2 regions of the Psychrobacillus sp. Z16_25 genome follow, and region 1 is predicted to be linked to the other one. Evidence: a T-box and tRNA genes for the amino acid it is inferred to sense, from the RefSeq annotation. Region 1 holds a T-box; the other holds one or more tRNA genes.
What was found. A T-box is a leader RNA that pairs with one kind of tRNA and senses whether it is charged. The one in region 1 lies ahead of thrS (threonine--tRNA ligase), so its partner is inferred to be a tRNA-Thr.

Region 1 (11,013 bases):
ATAAAAATTTTAATATTCACTTTTTATTCTATCCCAGGTATATAGATAACGCTCTTTTCCCCGTTAATTGTGCCACTAAATACATAAATAGGTTGATAAAATCCTTTAGAATCCAGTTCATATGCTTGCTTTACTTGTTGAATTTGCATTTCCTTAATATTTTTATCATATACCTTAAACTTACCATCTAACAATTCATTATAGGCTTGTTGTTCGCTTTTTAACTTAATTTCTCTTACCCTTTTATATTCAACTATGTTATTTAATACACTTTTAATCGTTTTATCCTGATAATAAGCCACTTTCAATGTTCCATCAATTAACTGGTTATTTGTTTCAAATTGATTGATTTTCCATTCATACCGACCTACATCCATTCTTTCAAATTGTGCAGTTTCCGGAATGGTTATCCCCATTTCTTGGAGAGAAAATGCTAATGTTTGTTCATCTGTATCAGCAGGTTCCACATTAAAACTTGAAAAATCGGTAATTTCATAGGATCCATCTAAAAAGTGAAGCCATATAAAATACGAAGGTTCCCCATGATAGCGGTAATTTGCTTCATTTTGATAATCAATAATTTCTATTGAAGATGTATCTACATTGATTTTTTCAAATATTTCATAAGCCTTTTGTTGCGCTTCGTTCTTCGTTAAACTTGGTGCCTTGTAAACTGTTGCCGTAGGGTTTTCGTCATTGAAAGTTATCATCGTTGATACCCTCGCATCTCCCATATTCGCCTTAACCGCGGGAACGATAGCTAAATTCCCAAACTCTTTTTGCTCATAATATGTAAACATTCCTAGTGATAATCCAATGACAAGTAGTAATGGCGTTAAAGATAAAGCTCGTAAAGACCATCGTTTCACTATGAAAACCTTCACTAAACCAAAACCTATGAGTGCTCCTACTACATTATTAAATAAATCATCTAATTCAAAAATGCCTACACCTGTTATGTATTGTACAGCTTCAATAAATCCAGTAAATAATACCGCAGCAAGTGACGTCCAGCCTAGTGAGGAAAATCGTTTAAATAATAGTGGCAGGAAAATGCCAAAGGGCACAAACATTGCAATGTTAAAATAAATATATTGCCAATCACGTACACTAAAATCATACCAAGCTTCTCGAAACGAGCTAAACAGTGCTAAATTGACGTTACCTTCATAATTTACCCCACGATTCAGTAGAGTTAGCGCACATACTGATATGATATATAATATAAACGATACAGAAACAACTACTTGTTTACCTTTCAATCGCTTATCACCAGCAAACTTTTTCAAATAAATAAATCGATATAGTATAAAAACAATTAAACAAATAATAATTGTCGCACTTAGTGCCAACACAAAATTTCGTTGTAACATCTGAATAATTTCTTCTAATCTCACGTCAACCACTCCTATTCTGATTTAAGTAATTACTTATAATTTTAACGGAATTATATTGCAAAAAGTTCCAATAAAGAGAGTTTTTATTTCACAAAAAAATCCCCAAAGCGTTGTTAGGGAATTTTATAGTATATAACCTTGAGAACGCATATAACTAATGATATTCGTTATACAACAATCAGGCCCTATTGTTGAAGATACTTGCAAAACGGAAGATGGTGATTAGAAGAGATAATTTTTCTTTAAATAAATATGTAGAATGATTGGTTAGGCAAATCCATTCCAGATAGTTTCGCGTGGGATTTAAAAGGCAGACAAAAATTTCTACAGAAAGGACATCCTGAATAAGTGTTATTAAACGATTAGAATTTAAATGCTATGTATTTTGTGAGAAAACTTTTTTTATCCTCCTTTACTTATGTAGCAATTAGATCAATCGATAAGCGACTCTACTCTCTAAAAAGAGTACTAGTAGTTGCATTGGATTTAACGGACAATCAAAAGTTTTTATGAAATGGACATTAATGTTGAGGAATTTATGAGGTTCCCTATATTCTTTACATAGCATTTTATTGATGGAAGCGTTGGCGTCGACTCCAGTGGGATGAGTGAGACAGATAAGACATCACAACGGCACGCGTTAGCGTTCGGTGATGGCTTATCTTCTGGAGGGAAAACTAAGAACGTCACATCGTGTGCCAACGTTTTCCTGACCAACATCCTGTTGGCCTCCACTCCAAGCGTACGCCTAAAGCGGACATCAACAACTAGGAGGAACTCCTTATAATGAGGTCCACTAATATCTTATTAAGCATACAGCAGTCCACTTAAAAAACTATCACTTCATTATCCGACAGCAGCCAGAATATCAAAAACATATACATAAGCAAGAGCATCAAAAAGCCAACCCGAAAATTCGTATGCTTCGTCTTATGATGAAAAACTCGCATACCCAAGTAAGCACCGATTCCCCCACCAAAAATAGCAAACGTCCATAACGTTCTCTCCGGAATTCGCTGCCCACTTTTCCTTGCCTGAGCCTTATCATACCCCATCAAGCAAAACGCTGAAATGGACATCAACAAAATAAAAATAAGAACCACATTTATCATCAAAATTCCCCCATAAAAATGCAATACTACATCAACAAACTCTCATTCCTATTAAAAAAAGCTGATAGAATTCCTCTATCAGCTTTTCGTAAGTACTACTTATTTATTGATTGCTTTTTTAGCTGCATCTGCTAATTGAGCGAATGCTGCTGCATCAGTTACTGCTAAGTCTGCAAGCATTTTACGGTTAACGTCGATGTTAGCAAGCTTTAAACCGTGCATTAAACGGCTATAAGAAAGACCGTTCATACGTGCTGCTGCATTAATACGAGTGATCCATAATTTACGGAAATCACGTTTCTTTTGACGACGGTCACGGTATGCATACATTAAAGATTTCATAACCTGTTGGTTTGCTACTTTATATAATGTATGTTTAGAACCGTAATAACCTTTAGCTAATTTTAATACCTTTTTACGACGCTGGCGCGTCACTGTTCCGCCTTTTACGCGTGGCATATTCATTACCTCCTGCTTATTCTATCGAATGTGTAAGTTTCTCTTATTATTTCATGTAAGTAAGTAAAGTTTTGATACGTTTGTAATCGCCTGAAGTTACCATTTTTGCTTTACGTAAATGACGTTTAGCTTTAGTAGATTTGTTAGCGAATAAGTGGCTTCCGTAAGCGCGGTCACGTTTTAATTTACCAGTACCTGTTTTTTTGAAACGCTTCGCAGCTCCACGGTGAGTTTTCATTTTCGGCATGTCGAATTCCTCCTAAACAATTGTACTCTATTACTGTTTTTCGTTCTTTGGCGCTAGCACCAAGAACATGCTGCGGCCATCCATTTTCGGTTTTGCTTCGATAGTGGATACTTCCGCACAAGCTTCAGCGAATCTATCTAATACACGTTGACCAATCTCTTTATGAGTAATCGCACGTCCTTTAAAGCGAATAGATGCTTTCACTTTGTCTCCTTTTTCAAGGAACTTGATCGCGTTTTTTAATTTCGTTTGGAAATCGTGCTCATCTATTGTTGGGCTCAAACGAACCTCTTTTATAACGATGACTTTTTGATTTTTACGAACTTCGCGGTCTTTCTTTTGCTGCTCAAATTTGAATTTACCATAGTCCATGATACGAGCGACCGGCGGCTTGGCTTGAGGAGCCACAAGGACAAGATCCAAATTTACACGACCTGCAATTTCAAGTGCTTCATTACGAGTTTTTAAACCTAATTGTTCTCCATTTTGGTCAATAACGCGTAGTTCGCGTGCTCGAATGCCATCGTTTACATACATGTCTTTGCTAATAACAATCCACCTCCAGATAGTGTCGCGAATACATGGTTTGGGCATACATTCCGTAGAAACGAATTAGTTACGCCGTTTTCGATCCATTAAAAAAGCGAACAGACATAAATGTCTGCCCGCCGATATGAGAACATGCAACGCATGTTACAGTCGATCGTGTGCTTACCAGTCAACAAATGTGTCAAACAGGTGAGAAGCGGGCAGCCTCTTCTTATACCACAAACTTGTATTCAATAACCTTATTAACTATATCATCTACTAGGTAACATGTCAACTGTTATGTGAAACTTCTTCTTTTATTCGAGCTAAGAACTCATCAAAAGGAATGCTTTCTGATTTTTGTTCTCCGTATTTACGTACATTTACTGTCCCTGCTTCTAACTCTTTATCTCCCAAAACAAGCATGTATGGGATTTTTTGCATTTGTGCCTCACGAATTTTATAGCCAAGCTTTTCTTCTCTATCATCCATTTCTACACGTAAGCCTGCAGCAACTAATTTTTCTTCTACATCTTTTGCATATTCGAAGTGTACTTCGTTAGAAACTGGGATAACTTCCACTTGAACAGGAGCTAACCATGTTGGGAAAGCACCTTTATATTCTTCAATTAAGAAAGCAACAAAGCGTTCCATTGTAGACACTACGCCACGGTGGATAACAACAGGGCGATGCTGCTTACCGTCTTCTCCAACATACGTTAAGTCAAAGCGCTCTGGTAATAGGAAATCAAGTTGAACTGTGGATAGCGTTTCCTCTTTACCAATAGCTGTCTTCACTTGGACATCAAGCTTTGGACCGTAGAAAGCAGCTTCTCCATCTGCTTCAAAGTAGTCAAAGCCTAGTTCATCCATTGCTTCCTTCAGCATGCTTTGTGCTTTTTCCCACATGTCATCGTCATCAAAATATTTCTCTTTATCCTCTGGATCTCTATAAGAAAGACGGAAGGAGTAGTCTTCTAACTTAAAGTCTTTGTAGACAGAAACAATAAGCTCTACTACCTTTTTAAATTCCTCTTTGATTTGATCAGGACGCACAAAAATATGAGCATCGTTCAATGTCATTCCACGTACGCGTTGCAATCCCGAAACAGCTCCAGACATTTCGTAGCGGTGCATTGTTCCAAGCTCTGCAATACGTAATGGAAGGTTACGATAAGAATGCATTCCGTTTTTAAAAACCATCATGTGGTGTGGACAGTTCATCGGACGAAGTACAAGTGTCTCATTATCCATCTCCATTGGTGGGAACATGGAATCTTGGTAGTGCTCCCAGTGACCAGATGTTTCGTAAAGCTCCTTGGACCCTAGTACTGGTGTATACACGTGCTTGTAACCAAGCTTTAGCTCCTTATCCACGATGTAGCGCTCAATTACACGACGAATCGTAGCTCCATTTGGAAGCCATAAAGGAAGACCTTGACCAACCTTTTGAGAATTCATGAAAAGATCTAGCTCTTTCCCGATTTTACGGTGATCACGTTCTTTTGCTTCCTCTAAGAGACGAAGATGCTCTTGAAGGTCTTCTTTTTTGAAGAAAGCAGTCCCGTAGATACGTTGAAGCATTTTATTGTCACTATTTCCGCGCCAGTATGCACCTGCAATGCTCAATAGTTTGAATTCCCTTAATTTCCCTGTAGAAGGAACATGGACTCCGCGGCAAAGATCAAAGAAATCACCTTGCTCGTAGATAGAAACCTGCTCATCCTCCGGAATTGCTTCTAATAGCTCCAGCTTATATTCATCGTCAATTTCCTTGAAGCGATTATAAGCCTCTTGACGAGATACGTCATGACGGACAATCTCGATATTTTCATTAATAATCTTTTTCATTTCTTTTTCAATTAAAACTAAGTCGTCCGCTGTAATCGGCTCTGGAGAATCCACGTCATAGTAGAAGCCCCCTTCAATTACCGGTCCAACACCAAGCTTTACATCCTTGAAAAGGCGTTTTACTGCCTGTGCAAGTAAATGCGCAGTGCTATGACGAAGGATTTCTAATGCTTCCTCTGATTCCGGAGTAATAATTGCAATTTCCCCGTCCTCTGTAATTGGTGTCTTTAAATCAATAAGACGTCCACTTAGTTTACCTGCTAATGCCTTTTTACGAAGACCTGGACTAATAGATTGTGCTACATCTTCAGTAGAAGTTCCCGCAGGGAATTCCTTCACAGCCCCATCAGGGAATGTTAATTTAATCATTTCTGCCATTTGTGACACTCCTTCGTTTAATAATAACATGGTACCTAAAGGTTTTTTATACAACAAAAAACCTCCTCCCTATAAAAGGGACGAGGTACGATTCGTGGTTCCACCCTTCTTCAGTCTATTAGAAATAGACGAAGCTCTACATCGGCTAACGGGCCGGTGACCGGTAAGCTGCTACAGCTATTCACAGCTACTGCTCCGAGGTGGTAAATCGATTGCCGGTACTTAAGAAGCTTACAGCCAAGGCTTCTCTCTCTAAAAAGTCGTACAAACTGATTATTGTCCTCATCAAGGCATTTAGTTATCCTTATATGAACTTGATTATACGTTAGGAAAAGTTTGTTTGCAAGTTGTTATTTAAACAATTTTCTCCTTGATTTTACGTATTACGCCAGTTTTTGCCCTGTAGCATAATTGGCACTGTCAAGGTACGTATACGCTCCATAATACGCCCTGCCTTTACTACTTCCTTTTCCCCTCTCTGTGTAACTGAAAGGTGATGCTCTAACTCATTGTAATTAAAATTAGAGGTAATAAAAGTAGGTAAACGCTCAGACATTCGATAATGTAAAATGGTACCTAATATCTCATCACGTGTCCAGCTTGTCATTGCCTCTGCACCAATATCGTCAAGCATGAGTACTGGAGCCTTTTTCACAAAGTCGATTTTTTGAGACAACGTATGGTCCTGAATAGCCTGCTTCATTTCTCTTAAGAACTCTGGCACATAGATAACAACGGAATGGATATGTCTTGCTGCCAATTCGTTTGCCAATGCTCCTAGCAAATACGACTTCCCTACACCAAACTCCCCATATATATAGAGCCCTTTGGATGGCAGTTCATTTGTCTGCTCCCATTCATTTAAGAAATCCTTTGCAGCACGAACAGCAACAACCCTGCTTCCATCCTCCAGATCTATATTAGATAGGCTGGCTTCCATAACTTCTTTCGGCATATGCATGCTATCAATCATAGAAGTTACCTTACGTCTCTCATCCTCCACTACCCCACGACGACAGCGAATATACTCTGTATCGATCAAGTTACGGTCAATATAAAGCTTCGGCTCATAGCCCTTCATGAGGTTAATACATTCACCCAAGGAAGGACAGTCCTCGCATTGGTGTGACTGAGATTTAAATTCATAAAGCTTGTTTAAACTCTTTCTTACCATTTCTTTCGTAATCACTTCTGCATTCTGTTCCATAAATTTTTGAACTTCCGCATCTTCTAATACCTCTTGCTGTAGTTCACTTAATTTTGAAGATATTTCCGGGGAAATGACTCTCTTTAATGTTTCGTTTACTCGTTCCATTTCTTTTCACCTACCTCTTTATTCCGAGTTCTTCCATCAGTTTTTGGCGCTCTGCATCAATGTCTTGAATACCGTTCGTTACATTTCCTGATTGTTTCAACTTACCATCTTTTTTATAGAACCAGTCTGGTACCTTTTCTTCTCTGGTAGGCTTTTTCGTATAAGTTTTTGCGCTGGAGCCCTCTGTCTTCCATTTTAGGTATTGCTCATGCTCTTTTCTTGCAAGCTCCATTGCTTCCTTTGCTGTTTTGACACCCTTACGATTCCAATGGGAAGCTATTTTTTCTGCATAGTTTTTTGTAAGCTTCATATCAGTTCGCAACAAAACATATTGCAGCAATACGTTAACCACACCAATTGGCATTTTGAAATACGTCACAAAATGATTAGCCAGTTGAACATCCGCTAAAATCGGCTCTTTCCCGTTCGCAATATCTCTTAGTACGTCAACCGGAGGAGTGTTTTCTAAATAATAGAGAAGCTCTTCCTCTTTGGACATGGACCTAATTGGTGCAGGAGTAGATACTTTTGGCTCTATCTTTTCTATGACAGGGGCTGTTTTAGAGACTGTCAGCTTGTAATATTCTGCACAGGCTTTCGTCAATCTGGCTTCCGTCAAGCGAAGCTCCTCGTCCAACGCTAGAATAACTACCTTCTGCATTTCAATTGGACTTAAATTATAGAGGTAAGCAAGCTTGGCGATTAATTCCTTTGCTTCAAAGGTTAAAGCAGATTTAGGGACAAGCTGCTCTGATAATCCCTCCTGTAATAGACCAAAATCAAAGCTGTCATAATAAAATGGGATTTTCCCACGCTCGCCCCTAGATTCATACTCTTCTTCAACAGACAATGATGTTTTTCCTCTAGTTGACGGTTTGAACACATCTAAAAAAGTACGAGATACTTCTTTATACCCTTCGTTCCAGTCAGCATTTTGTATGTATCTGCTACGAAGCTGCTTGTATGCATGCTCTCCAATTTTATTAAATAAGAACATCGAGAGCAATGGATCTTTCAAAAAAGATTCGGGGTCAAGCGGCGCCTCTAATTCATAGTAAAACATTCTACCGCTATCCTCAGACTTTTGCCAGGTTTTTAGCAGACCGATTGCCTCTAACGATATTCTTGCTTGAAAAACCTTACCTAGGGACACACCCAGCACATTCATTAAATGATAGTGGGGCCACTCATGCTCATCTTTTAATTCTCCATCTGCCCATAAGGTTAAATAAAGACTTATTCCCTCAGCACCAACGAGCGGCTGATAAAACAAAGTCAATAGTTGACGATCATAGTCCGAAAAAGAATATGGCAAGCGAATTTTATATGAATCAGTAGCATTCAGCTCTTTATATAACATACTTCATTCACCATCTCTTTCCTTTTATAACGAAGGGTTTTTCTTTAATATCTCTTTTAGTTCCTCAATAAATACATTGATGTCTTTGAATTGTCGATAAACGGAAGCAAAGCGAACGTAAGCTACCTCATCTATTTCCGCAAGCTTGTCCATCACTTTTTCTCCGACCTCTTCCGATTTAATTTCAGAATTCCCCGTTCTTCTTAGCTCTTTCTCAATAAAATAAACAACATCTTCAAGCTGACTTAAAGCCACCGGTCTTTTCTCACAAGCTCGAATAAGACCTCGCAATACCTTTTCGCGACTAAATTCCTCTCGAGACCCATCCTTTTTCACTACAATTAAAGGCGTTTCCTCTACCTTTTCAAAAGTGGTAAATCGAAAACCACAGTCTTCGCATTCCCTTCTTCTTCTTATAGCCTTGTTGTCATCCACTGGGCGTGAATCAACTACCTTCGTACCGTTAAATTGGCATGCTGGGCACCTCATATATACCTCTCCTAAATCATACATTAAATTTTTGTATATCTATTATAACAATTTTTTTCAATAAAATCGAAAAAGCAGAGGAATCTCTTCCTCTGCTCACTCATTATAGTCATGTTTTTCTTACGCTTGAACTGACACACGTGCTTTTGGTGCATTAACTGGCCCCATACCACGAGGCATTTCGAGCGTTTCGCGCGTTCCAGCATTAAGAGCGTCTGCAATATAGTTAGCAGCGATTGTCGGATCTAAATCTCCACATGTGTAGACATCGATGCTAGCGTATCCGTGCTCTGGAAAGCTGTGAATCGTTAAATGCGATTCAGAAATAATAACGACTCCACTCACACCTTGAGGTGCAAATTTGTGGAATGCAACTTCTCTAACCTCTGCACCAGATTTGAGTGCAGCATCAACAAAAGTTTGCTCGATAAATTGCATATCGTTAAGCTTGTCAAAATCGCACTCCCATAGTTCTGCAATAATGTGACGTCCCATTGTCTCCAATGTCCGTTTCCCCCTTTGATTAGTTTAATTTTTATCAAAGTTGACTACCACGGGGGAAAGTTAGTCCAAAGAGGTCCTAACCCTTTAAGTAGTCCATGTACTAGAAGTACACGATTCCAATTATAGAATATATATATTCGTTTGGCAATAAAAAAATCCTCTTTCTAGAAATTTAGAAAGAGGATGGAAAAAATTTTAAAATATAGGTTGTTGACCATTTAATAAATGGCCAGACGACACTTCAATCAGCTATTTCTTACAAAGTTATCCTCAACTTGTAGCGCATTAGCCACTTTTTTCGTTAAGTCTACTACTCTAGCAGAATAGCCCCACTCGTTATCATACCAAGCTAAAACCTTCACCTTTGTATCTCCCATTACCATAGTAGTTAAGCCATCAATAGTACTAGATTGAGTAGTAGTGTTATAGTCAATAGAAACAAGTGGCTCCATTGAAATTCCAAGGATTCCTTTCATCGGACCTTCCGCAGCCTTCACAAATGCTTCATTGACTTGTTCTGCTGTAACTGGTTGTTTGACATCCACTACTAAATCTACTAAAGATACGTTTGGAGTTGGAACTCGAAGCGCCATACCATGGATTTTCCCTTTTAGTTCCGGAAGAACTAGTGAAAGCGCTTTAGCTGCTCCCGTAGAAGTAGGAATAATTGATTGCCCACAAGAACGAGCACGTCTTAAGTCCTTATGTGGGTTATCCAAGTTATTTTGATCGTTTGTATAGGCATGAACAGTTGTCATTAACCCATTTTCAATTCCGAATGAATCATTTAACACTTTTACTACTGGAGCTAAGCAGTTTGTTGTACAGCTTGCATTAGAGATGATATTTTGTGTTGCAACATCTAATTGATCATCGTTTACTCCAATCACTATTGTTGCATCCTCATTTTTAGCAGGTGCAGTAATAACGACTTTTTTTGCTCCTGCTTTCAGATGTCCAGAAGCTTTTTCTCCATCATTGAACTTTCCTGTTGACTCAATCACGATATCAACGTTCAATTCTTTCCAAGGAAGATTTTCTGGTTCACGCTCGTTAACAATTTCTACTCTTTGACCGTTCACTACTAAAGCATTGTCTGTAATTTCAATTTCTCCAGTAAAGGTACCGTGTGTTGAATCATATTTAATCAGATGAGCAAGCGTCTCTAGTGAATATCTTGCATTAATTGCTACTATTCTTAAATCCTCTTGAAAAATTGCCTGACGAAATACCATACGACCTATACGACCAAAACCATTAATTGCTACCGAAGCTGACATTTTATATCCTCCTATAACGTGTGATACTTTTTTGTTTTTTACTCGTAATTAGTATAACACATTTTTATGAATATGCAGCCTTAAAACGACAGT
Region 2 (11,013 bases), on a different contig from region 1:
TGTTTTTGGTCGCACACTAACATTTACCCAGGAATTTATATGACTTTTCACTTTTACACAATTATATGTACATAATCATCCCGAGGCAGTCTCCCACCCGGCAACTACTATATAAATAGATGAAACTAGTATGGTGAAGGGCATGGCCGAAACTTGCCAGTCTCCTAGATAAGCGAAGGATTCCAAAATTCTATCCCTGTCAGAGACATCATAAGATTTACTCTCGTTCAGAGGAGCAATACTCTCGGATAGATGGTGGTTACTCTCGTATAGCCGTGGGTTACTCTAGGATAGAGCAGATTTACTCTCATTCAGCAGTAATACTCTCGTTCCCGGAGCATTTATTCTCAGACAAGCCGATTTTACTCTCGTTCGTGCCAGACTAAATAAATGGATATCAGTGCCGCATTCCTATCAATATAAAAAAGTTATAATGGGGATAGTAAAATAATAATTCTTTGCAGACTAAAAAATTCTTAGTTAAAAAGGAAATCTTTTAATCCCGTACATAAAATTCGACATTTATGCGCAAAATAGTTGTATCTAATTTCCAAAAAAATCATCTATGATTTGTTGTAACATAGGACTTGTGGACAGAAAAGGAAGTTTGCGCTCCCTAATATAAGCTACTATAATAAAGATTGCATTCGGCGATACATATGAAGAAGTAGTTGCCCATTTGGAACCATCTATACGGTATGTTCAACTACATCACCTGAACCAATTTTTAATCAAAATGGAACACTGTTCTGGATCTAGCTTAAATTTGGATGGACAGGTGTAATGTGAAAAGGGTTACCTAAAAATAGTAGTTCACTCTTAGTACATACAAGTCATTACTGTGCGACATACTTTTTACTGGTGTAATAAATACTTTAATTTAAGACATACTAACAGCGAGCGTTGAATGTATATCTGACTATTTTTGATTCTATATATGAGGTGATTTAATGAGAAAAGTTGTTTTAGTTGGTTGCGGTGCGGTTGGTACTGCTTATGCATATAGTCTAGTTAACCAAGGGGTTGTTACTGAACTTGTACTAATCGATGCTAATAAAGAAAAAGCAGAGGGTGAAGCAATGGACCTTGTGCATGGTATGGCAGTGGCAACAACGAACATGAAAGTTAGTGTTGGTACCTATGAGGATTGCAAGGATGCACAACTAATTGTTATTACGGCCGGAGCCAACCAGAAGCCTGGTGAAACGAGATTACAACTCGTAGAACGCAACACTCGAATTATGCAATCTATTGTTCAGGAGATTAAAAAAAGCGGCTTCGATGGAATTCTTCTCATTGCTTCCAACCCAGTTGATGTGATGAGTTATGTAGCATACAAGGAAAGCGGCCTGCCTGCGAACAAGGTCATTGGTTCAGGAACTACCTTGGATACAGCTCGTTTCAAGGTACTTTTAGGAGAGTACTTTGAAGTAGATCCAAGGAATGTTCATGCAGTTATCATCGGTGAGCATGGTGATAGTGAACTAGCTGTATTCAGTCAAGCTAATATTGGGGTAGAATCGCTGGAAGATTTCTTGGAAAGACGAAATAATCCAAATGATAAAGAAAAACTCAACTCGATCTTTAACGCAGTTCGTAGGGCTGCTTATGAGATTATTAATCGTAAAGGTGTTACGAATTTCGGAATAGGAATGTGCTTAACAAGAATCACGAAGGCAATTCTCAATAACGAGCATTCTATTCTTCCAGTTTCTTGTTTATTGAACGGCGAATATGGCCAAGAAGATATCTATATGAGTGTCCCAGCCGTTGTAACATACGAGGGTGTGAAAGAAATTCCTACCTTAAAGTTGAATGAAGAAGAGACTAAGCTATTCAATCAATCAGCAGAAATTCTACGTAAAACGAGAGTAAACTAAAACTCCTTTTACAAGAAAATAACCATGGTATAGTTACCGTGGTTATTTTCTCTTATATTCTTTTTTAAAAAAAGCTGTATAAAATAACGGTACAAAAACATACTAATGAAAGAAATTGATACTTGAAAAAGTTTGTTACATTACCTATAATTATATCTAGACGTTCCGAAGTAGCTCAGTGGTAGAGCAACCGGCTGTTAACCGGTTGGTCGTAGGTTCGAGTCCTACCTTCGGAGCCATTTTTATGTTAATTTGCTTCCATAGCTCAGTTAGGTAGAGTGCTTCCATGGTAAGGAAGAGGTCACCGGTTCGAGCCCGGTTGGAAGCTTAATTGAAAAACAAAAAGCGATTCTCCAAAGATAATGGAGAGTCGCTTTTTTCTGTCTGTCTAGAATTTACCATGCTGTCCAAACAGAGAGTAATTGATAAGTATTAAACAATAGGTAGTAATGCTAGTTCATAAATGAAAAAGCGACTTTGTGATTGGCTCTGTTAAGACAATCACAAAGTCGCTTTTAAATGGACGTTATGGCATTCCAAATTCGCCGCGGACAGTTCTGCTCATATCAATCACCTTTGTCATTTGGTTATATAGCGTATTAATCCGTTCGTCCTGATCAACTTTCTCCAATACCTGAATCTGATGTCTCTTGTTATGATAGCGGTTAATTTCCATCATCAGTATTTCTTTTTCAAGCAGTTCTACAGCAGATACCATTCCGGCACAACCGTATTCAGGCTGAATGGATGTAGCGACATATGTTTCACTTTCGATAGCGCCATACTCTTTATAGATGCGTTCGGCCTCTCGATTAATCTGTAAAAATTGTTCTTTATTTTCTTCAGTTACTGGATAAAGATAAATTTCTAAATACATGAGCGCCCTCCTTACTTAGGATGAAAACTTATAAGAGTACAGCGGTCTTGCTAGCCTTATTTTTTCTTTTCGTTCTATCTGCAGCTTTGCGTCCTCGGTATCGTAACCACTATGATAGTGCATTAAAATCATTTTTTTCGTTAAGGATGAGTCAAGCGCTTTTATTTCCTGTAAGCTAGGGTGGGAAAGGATGGGAAGATCCCACATATGACAGTCGTGAAAGATGGTATGAACATTTAGAGAATGAAGCAAAGCCTCGTTGACTATGGAATCACCACTGTAATAGAAATACGGCTCTGCTAATATTCCGTAACTGATCATCTGGGGAATATGATCTGTGCGGATAATACGAAATGATTGGCAAGCTATATAGAATTCTTCCTCTGGCCGAACGAGCGTTACATGAAAATAATCCTCCAATTTTTTCGGACCGTTAGTAGATAGCCCAAGTCCCTCCTTCAATGTATTCCATAAGCCTTCAACCAAATCCTCTGCAAGATAGAGATTTATTTTTCCTTTCCCAAGGATTGTCTTATAATGTGCTAGCTGCTGTAGACCGTTTATATGATCTTCATGGAGATGGGTGATGAATAAATGCTCTACAATATTTAAGTCAAATCCTAATTTCTGAAGCGACTGTCGATTAGTCGCTGGGAAGTCTATAAATAGGCGAGTATCGTTCCATTCAATAAATGCGCTATTATGTCCGCTTCTATCTGGTAGAAAGTCTCCGGTTCCAAGGAAGGTTAATTGCATAAAGGTACACCCTTTCTGTCATAATTATGCTTTAGTTTAAGTATCTACCAATGGTAACAGAAAGAAAAGTACTACCTGGATAACTCGCTAAAAACTCTTGCCAAACAACCTATAAAAAAGTAGAATGATTACATAGTTCTTTTTAGAAAACAGATATCTTTTTTTAAAAAAGTGCTTGTTTCGAAAAGGTGCTTATGATAATATATTTATTGTCCGGTTTTTCAATAAAACCTACATGGAGGATTAGCTCAGCTGGGAGAGCATCTGCCTTACAAGCAGAGGGTCGGCGGTTCGAGCCCGTCATCCTCCACCATTTTAATTTATTTAATATAGCCTGGAGGGGTAGCGAAGTGGCTAAACGCGGCGGACTGTAAATCCGCTCCTTAGGGTTCGGCGGTTCGAATCCGTCCCCCTCCACCAGTTTTTTGGGGTATAGCCAAGCGGTAAGGCAACGGATTTTGATTCCGTCATGCCCTGGTTCGAATCCAGGTACCCCAGCCATTTTACACATCACCCTGATATGGGGCCTTAGCTCAGCTGGGAGAGCGCCTGCCTTGCACGCAGGAGGTCAGCGGTTCGATCCCGCTAGGCTCCATCCTAAAAAATCCTTTCCACCTTTCAGGCGGGAAGGATTTTTTCTTATTGTTCAGCTTCAGCGCTTTGCACCTCGAGGTCAAATGGGTGCCGACTGCCTCCTCGCAGTCCTTCATTTGCTTGTCGAGGCATGCCTTGTGCTTTCTTAATAGGACGATAAGTATTTCTTTTGTATGTATTTTGTTCTCTTTGAAATTTGCTTTCAGGAAAGTATGCTAGAAATAGCAATTCACGACTCACAGCTATTATTTATCTTCCACTATAAAAAAAGAGGTGTACGGATGCTAAATTATCAAAATGTTACACTACGTCCTTTAAAAGAAACTGATTTTGTGAAATTATGGAGGCTGTTTGAGCCGGAAATATTTGAATTTATGCTACATAAAGTAGAAACACAGAATCAGTTGAATAAGTGGCTTCAGGCTGGTATTGACCAGATGCGTGAGAGGAAGGCTCTTACTTTTGCTGTAGAGCATACCGATACTAAAGAGATAATGGGAACTACACGGATTTATGGTATCGATTATACAAATAAGTCTTGTGAAATCGGCTCAACCTTTTACGGAAAAAGGTTTCAGCGAACGAATGTGAATACGGCATGCAAATATCTTTTATTAACATATTGTTTTGAAGATTTGCAGCTGATACGTGTTCAACTTAAAACAGATGAACAAAACCTCTCCTCCCAACAGGCGATTGAGCGAATAGGGGCAAAAAGAGAGGGCGTTCTTCGGAATGAAAGAATTCGTTCAAATGGAGTGGTAAGGAATACCGTTATTTATTCTTTCATTGATGAAGAGTGGGAAAAAACGAAAACCCATCTTTTTCAACTGTTGCATAAATATACGTGAGTTTGCGCTGTTGAGCCATATGAAATTTGGAATTACAATAGATGTATGAATTGAAAGGGGCTTAAAAACATGAATCATTTAAACCTATCCATTATTGGAGTTCCAATGGACTTAGGTCAAAATAGACGTGGAGTAGATATGGGTCCTAGTGCCATTCGTTACGCAGGAGTAGTTGAGAGACTAGAAGCACTTGGCCATCATGTGAACGATTTAGGGGATATTCCTATCGGTAAAAATAATCCAGAAAAGACGCCTCATGAAAAGCTTAGAAACTTACAAGATGTTATAGAGGGTAATACAGCGCTTGCTAATAAAGTACATGAGGTAGTAGCAAAAGGTGATTTCCCATTAGTGCTAGGTGGAGATCATAGTATTGCTATTGGAACGCTTGCTGGGTTATCTGATCGTTATGAAAATATGGGGGTTATTTGGTATGATGCCCATGCAGATATGAACACAGAGGAAACGACGCCTTCAGGTAATATTCATGGAATGCCACTTGCGGTCAGCATGGGGTTAGGACATGAGGCGCTAGTAAATATCCGTGCATATGCTCCAAAAATAAAACCGGAAAATCTAGTGATTATTGGTGCAAGGTCCGTTGATCCAGGCGAAAAAGCGCTTATTAAAGAAAAGGGTATTAAAGTATTTTCGATGCATGAAATTGACAAGCTAGGAATGACAGAAGTGATGAATCAAACAATCGCACATTTTCTAGCTCGTAAAGTAGATGGGGTTCACCTATCACTTGATTTAGATGGCATCGATCCGTTGTACACTCCTGGAGTAGGAACACCGGTGCCGGGTGGAATAAGCTATAGAGAGAGTCACTTGGCAATGGAAATGCTTTATTCCTCTGGTTTAATTACTTCCGCTGAATTTGTTGAGGTAAACCCTATACTTGATGAAAGAAATAAGACTGCTGATGTAGCGGTAGCACTAATGGGTTCTCTATTTGGTGAAAGTTTAATATAAAAATGAGTCAAAAAGTAGACAGATTTGTCTGCTTTTTCTTTTTTTATTTAAACACAAAGAGCTATTTCTTTGATAAAATTAAATTTAGATGAAAAAAATGAAACCTGCTGACACCTCGTACGTATAGGTAAGACAGCCGCATGGAGCGGAGGGAAATCTCAATGGATGCGTTAGTTAACAAAAGAATAAAGCAAGTGTTAAAAGGTGACAAGGATGCTTTTGCGGAAATCGTGGACCTTTACCAGCATAGGTTATATCAGGTTTGCTATCGTATGCTTGGGAATCGTCATGAGGCTGAGGACATTGCTCAGGAAGCGTTCGTACGTGCATTTATCAATATTCATACGTTTGATCAAAAAAGAAAATTTTCCACATGGCTATATAGAATTGCAACGAACTTATGTATAGATCGTATAAGAAAGAAAAAGCCAGATTATTATTTAGACGCGGAAGTAAAGGGTACAGAAGGATTAGACATGTATTCTCAAATAGCTGCCTCTGAGGAGCTTCCAGAAGAAGAATTGATGAAGCTAGAGCTGCAAGATAGAATACAGTATGAAATTAGCAGACTACCAGATAAGTATCGTTCAGCCATTGTCTTAAAGTATATGGAAGAGCTATCTTTACAAGAGATAAGTGAGATATTGGATCTGCCGCTGGGAACTGTAAAAACGAGAATTCATCGAGGTCGTGAAGCACTTCGTAAGCAATTGAGCAAACAAGCCAATCTATTGTAGGAGGAATCATCATGAATGCGTGTCCAGAACGAATTGTTCACTATATGCACGAATACTTAGATGGCGAAATAAGTCGTGAACATGAGCTGGAGCTCAAGGCGCACCTACAGACATGCAAAGAGTGCCAGGCTCATATGCATGAGCTCAGTGATGTAGTTGCTTTTGTGAAGGGCGCGGCTCATGTGGAGGCGCCAAATAGTTTCACTATGTCTGTTATGGCGAGACTTCCAAAGGAAAAATCGCATACCGGTGTAAGTAGATGGTTTCGCCATCATCCTGTTTTGACTGCTGCTGCAGTATTTCTTGTATTAATGAGCAGCATGCTATTCTCATCATATCAAGATGACCAGCAATTCTCTTTCACAAAGCAAGAAAACGTGATAGTAGAAGGAGAAACGGTTATCATCCCTGAAGGACAAGTCGTAAAGGGAGACTTAGTTGTAAAGAATGGGAATGTACGAATAGATGGGGAGCTAGATGGTAATTTGACTGTTATTAATGGAACAAAGTACATGGCTTCTACAGCAAATATTACCGGTACTTCTGAAGAAATAAATGAGGTCTTTGATTGGCTATGGTTTCATATAAAGAATAGTGTGAAAGAAGTAGGCTCGTTTTTCAAGAAAGATGAATAAGGGCAAGCTGGAAGAGTGCAGATAGATATTTTAATGTCTGCACTTTTTTTGCGTTCTTCGAAAGAGAATTAAAACACGCTTATATGTTATAATGAGAACATATGGATTCGTGAGGAAAAGTGGGGGATGCCACATGTCGTTTATGGAGCAATTTACCGATTTTATGCCAGTAAACGTAATTGTAAATATTTTAGATGTTTTATTGGTTTGGTTCGTTATATATAAAATTATCACCCTTATTAAAGGGACAAAAGCTGTTCAATTATTAAATGGTATATTTATTATTGTTGTAACAAAAATAATGACTGACTTTTTAGGATTAGATACCCTTGGCTGGATATTAAGTCAAGTTATTAACTGGGGTTTTTTAGCAATTATCATTATTTTTCAACCGGAAATTAGAAGGGCACTAGAACAGATTGGGAGAGGGAAGCTATTCTCTCGCGGCTCCCAACATGAACAAGAGGAGCAGGAGCGTTTAATCGATGCAATGACGAAATCTGTGAGCTATATGGCGAAGCGTCGAATTGGAGCGCTGATCTCTATTGAAAGAGAAACTGGGCTAACAGAGTATATAGAAACAGGGATACCTTTAAATGCGAATCTTACTTCTGAGCTGTTGATCAATATCTTTATCCCTAATACCCCGTTACATGATGGAGCTGTCATTGTACAGAAGAACAAAATAACCTCTGCAGCATGTTATTTGCCTCTATCAGAAAGTCCGTTCATTTCTAAAGAACTTGGCACACGTCATAGAGCGGCTATAGGGCTCAGTGAAGTAACAGATGCTGTTACCATTGTAGTATCAGAAGAAACTGGTGCAGTTAGCATAACCTCAAATGGTGATTTGCATCGGAATCTTTCCATGGATGAGTTTAAGGTGCATTTAAGTCGACTTTGGTTCGGAGCAACGGAGGAACAGGTGACATCCTCCAAGTGGTTGAGGAGGGGTAAGCAAAATGGATAAAATGTTAAGTAATCCATGGATTCTAAGAATTATTGCCCTTGCCTTAGCAATTCTGCTATTTGTCTCTGTTAAATCGGAATTTGATACTTCCGATCAAAATACAAGCGGTACCGACGTAGAGGTCTTAAGAGATGTTCCCTTAGAAGTATACTACGATGATGAAAATTCAGTCGTAACAGGAACGCCTGAAACTGTAACAGTTAACATAGAAGGACCTGCTCAGCAGGTTAAATCTACAAAGGTGATGAAGGATTACAAAGTCTTTGTAGATTTAAGAGAATTAACCTATGGAGAGCACCGAGTAGCTATTTCAACTGAATCCTTTTCTGATAAGCTTAAAGTTAAAGTAGAGCCTGCTTATATAGATGTCGTAATAGATGAACGTATATCAGAAGAATTTGTAGTTGAATTAGACATGAATGAGAGCCTCCTAGCAGATAATTACGTGATTGCTGATACGTCAGTAGAGCCAAGAGTAGTTACAATTACGGGTGCAAAAGGCGTTATAGATAGCATCGGTTATGTAAAAGCGACCATTACTGGTTCGAATGGAATAAATAAATCCTTTGAACAACAGGCCAGCGTTCGAGTACTAGATTTGGACTTAAACAAACTAGATGTCATGGTCGAACCTCGAACAGTGCTAGTAAAGGTCGGAGTAGAGGAGTATAGTAAGGAAGTTCCGATTGCTTTAGGTAGAGAAGGCTCGCCTAAAGAAGGAGTGACTATCCGTTCACTGACTACGGAAACGGAGAAAATTAGGCTTTATGGACCGAAATCCGTTCTAGATAAAATTAAACAGTTAAATGTGGATGTTGATATTAGCAAGATAGAGGAATCGGGCAATTTTGACTTGAAACTCTTAGTACCAGAAGGTGTCACAAAGCTATCCACGGAAAAAATAAAAATTAGGGCTGAAGTGACGGTAGTTGAACCAGAGGAACAAGGAAACGAGGAACAAGGAAATAAAGAAGAGGATGTATCTTCCTCCATCACCGAAAAATCATTTGAAAATGTGCAAATTGTGGTGAATGGGCTTGCTGAAAATTTAAGAAGTAGCTTTCATTTTCCTGAAAATGGGGTAATCACAGTAGTGGCGAAAGGGCCACAGGAAGCTTTGGATAAAGTACAAGCTAACAACATTTCCATATACGTTGATGCTAAGAACTCCGAACTTGGAGAAACAGTACTGCCTATTCAAATTGATGCCCCATCTAATATAGAGTGGGAAACATCTGAATCCGAAGCAACACTAATGATAACAGAAGCTTAAAACGTAGGATAACAGGTTATTAAGGAGAGTTGATCAAATGGGAAAATATTTTGGGACTGACGGCGTACGAGGTGTAGCAAACTCAGAATTAACACCAGAGTTAGCATATAAACTAGGTCGCTTTGGAGGATATATTTTAACAAGAGAGGCAAAGGACCGAGCAAAGGTAGTAATAGGCCGAGATACTCGAATTTCGGGTCATATGTTAGAAGGCGCGTTAGTAGCTGGTCTCTTATCAGTAGGAGTAGAAGTAATGCGTCTTGGTGTAATTAGTACGCCTGGAGTAGCCTATTTAACTCGAGTAATGAGTGCTGATGCAGGAGTCATGATCTCAGCTTCTCATAATCCAGTCGCAGACAATGGAATCAAATTCTTTGGATCAGATGGGTTTAAGCTATCAGATGCACAGGAAGAGGAAATTGAGCGTCTAATAGATGCGGAGCAGGATGAGTTGCCTCGTCCGACAGGAGGAGCTATTGGTACAGTTTCTGATTACTTCGAAGGTGGTCAGAAGTATATCCAATATCTAAAACAAACTATAGATGAGGACTTTGTAGGGATTCACGTTGCGCTTGACTGTGCAAACGGTGCTACCTCTTCGTTAGGAACACATGTATTTGCTGACTTGGATGCCGATTTGTCTACAATGGGTGTATCTCCAAACGGATTAAACATTAACGAAGGAGTGGGATCCACACATCCAGAGGGTCTTGCAAAGTTCGTGCTGGAAAAAGGAGCAGACGTTGGTCTAGCCTTTGACGGTGATGGAGATCGATTAATTGCAGTGGACGAAAAAGGGAACATCGTAGATGGAGATCAAATCATGTATATCCTGGCCAAATATCTTCACGCAAATGGTCGTCTTAATAACAATACAGTTGTCTCTACAGTAATGAGTAATATGGGCTTCTATAAAGCGTTGGAAGAAAACGGAATGAATAGTGTGAAAACTGCCGTTGGAGACCGTTATGTTGTAGAGGAAATGAAATTGAATGGATACAATCTTGGTGGAGAACAATCTGGTCATATTATCTTCTTAGATTACAATACAACTGGCGATGGTCTACTAACAGGCGTACAGCTAGTGAATATCATGAAGGTTACTGGAAAGAAATTATCAGAGCTTGCTGGTGAAATGAAAGTTTTCCCTCAAAAGCTAGTGAATGTACGTGTGACGGATAAGCATGCGGTAACAGAGAATGAAAAGGTAGCTGCTGTCATTCAAGAAGTAGAAAAAGAAATGGCTGGCAATGGCCGTGTATTAGTTCGTCCTTCCGGTACAGAGCCACTAGTTCGTGTCATGGTAGAGGCTTCGACAGAAGAAAGCTGTGAAAGCTATGTCAATCGAATTGCAGAAGTGGTAAAAGCTGAAATGGGCTTAGAAGAATAAATACTAGAGTGTAATAAAATGGGGTGTCCCATAAGTTTTCTACTTATGGAACACCCCTTTTGTTTTTTCCTATGA

Region 2: it has a tRNA-Thr gene. The T-box ahead of thrS (threonine--tRNA ligase) is inferred to sense a tRNA for this amino acid. The anticodon was not compared.

The regions. Positions count from the first base shown of each region.
Region 1 covers NZ_JBXEOV010000009.1:92,655-103,667, forward strand. Annotated here, with positions in the region: gene AC1VU3_RS11105 (VanZ family protein) at 24-1,397, opposite strand; gene AC1VU3_RS11110 (DUF1294 domain-containing protein) at 2,225-2,509, opposite strand; gene rplT (50S ribosomal protein L20) at 2,609-2,968, opposite strand; gene rpmI (50S ribosomal protein L35) at 3,015-3,215, opposite strand; gene infC (translation initiation factor IF-3) at 3,246-3,809, opposite strand; gene thrS (threonine--tRNA ligase) at 4,035-5,972, opposite strand; T-box leader at 6,046-6,270, opposite strand; gene dnaI (primosomal protein DnaI) at 6,349-7,287, opposite strand; gene AC1VU3_RS11140 (replication initiation and membrane attachment family protein) at 7,298-8,647, opposite strand; gene nrdR (transcriptional regulator NrdR) at 8,672-9,136, opposite strand; gene speD (adenosylmethionine decarboxylase) at 9,257-9,640, opposite strand; gene AC1VU3_RS11155 (glyceraldehyde-3-phosphate dehydrogenase) at 9,886-10,920, opposite strand.
Region 2 covers NZ_JBXEOV010000023.1:27,188-38,200, reverse strand. Annotated here, with positions in the region: gene AC1VU3_RS16140 (L-lactate dehydrogenase) at 951-1,880, shown strand; tRNA gene AC1VU3_RS16135 (tRNA-Asn) at 2,045-2,119, shown strand; tRNA gene AC1VU3_RS16130 (tRNA-Thr) at 2,135-2,208, shown strand; gene AC1VU3_RS16125 (DUF1428 family protein) at 2,407-2,757, opposite strand; gene AC1VU3_RS16120 (MBL fold metallo-hydrolase) at 2,773-3,513, opposite strand; tRNA gene AC1VU3_RS16115 (tRNA-Val) at 3,751-3,826, shown strand; tRNA gene AC1VU3_RS16110 (tRNA-Tyr) at 3,850-3,933, shown strand; tRNA gene AC1VU3_RS16105 (tRNA-Gln) at 3,940-4,014, shown strand; tRNA gene AC1VU3_RS16100 (tRNA-Ala) at 4,036-4,108, shown strand; gene AC1VU3_RS16095 (GNAT family N-acetyltransferase) at 4,389-4,958, shown strand; gene rocF (arginase) at 5,028-5,933, shown strand; gene sigW (RNA polymerase sigma factor SigW) at 6,095-6,670, shown strand; gene AC1VU3_RS16080 (zf-HC2 domain-containing protein) at 6,682-7,305, shown strand; gene cdaA (diadenylate cyclase CdaA) at 7,439-8,275, shown strand; gene AC1VU3_RS16070 (CdaR family protein) at 8,268-9,548, shown strand; gene glmM (phosphoglucosamine mutase) at 9,586-10,938, shown strand.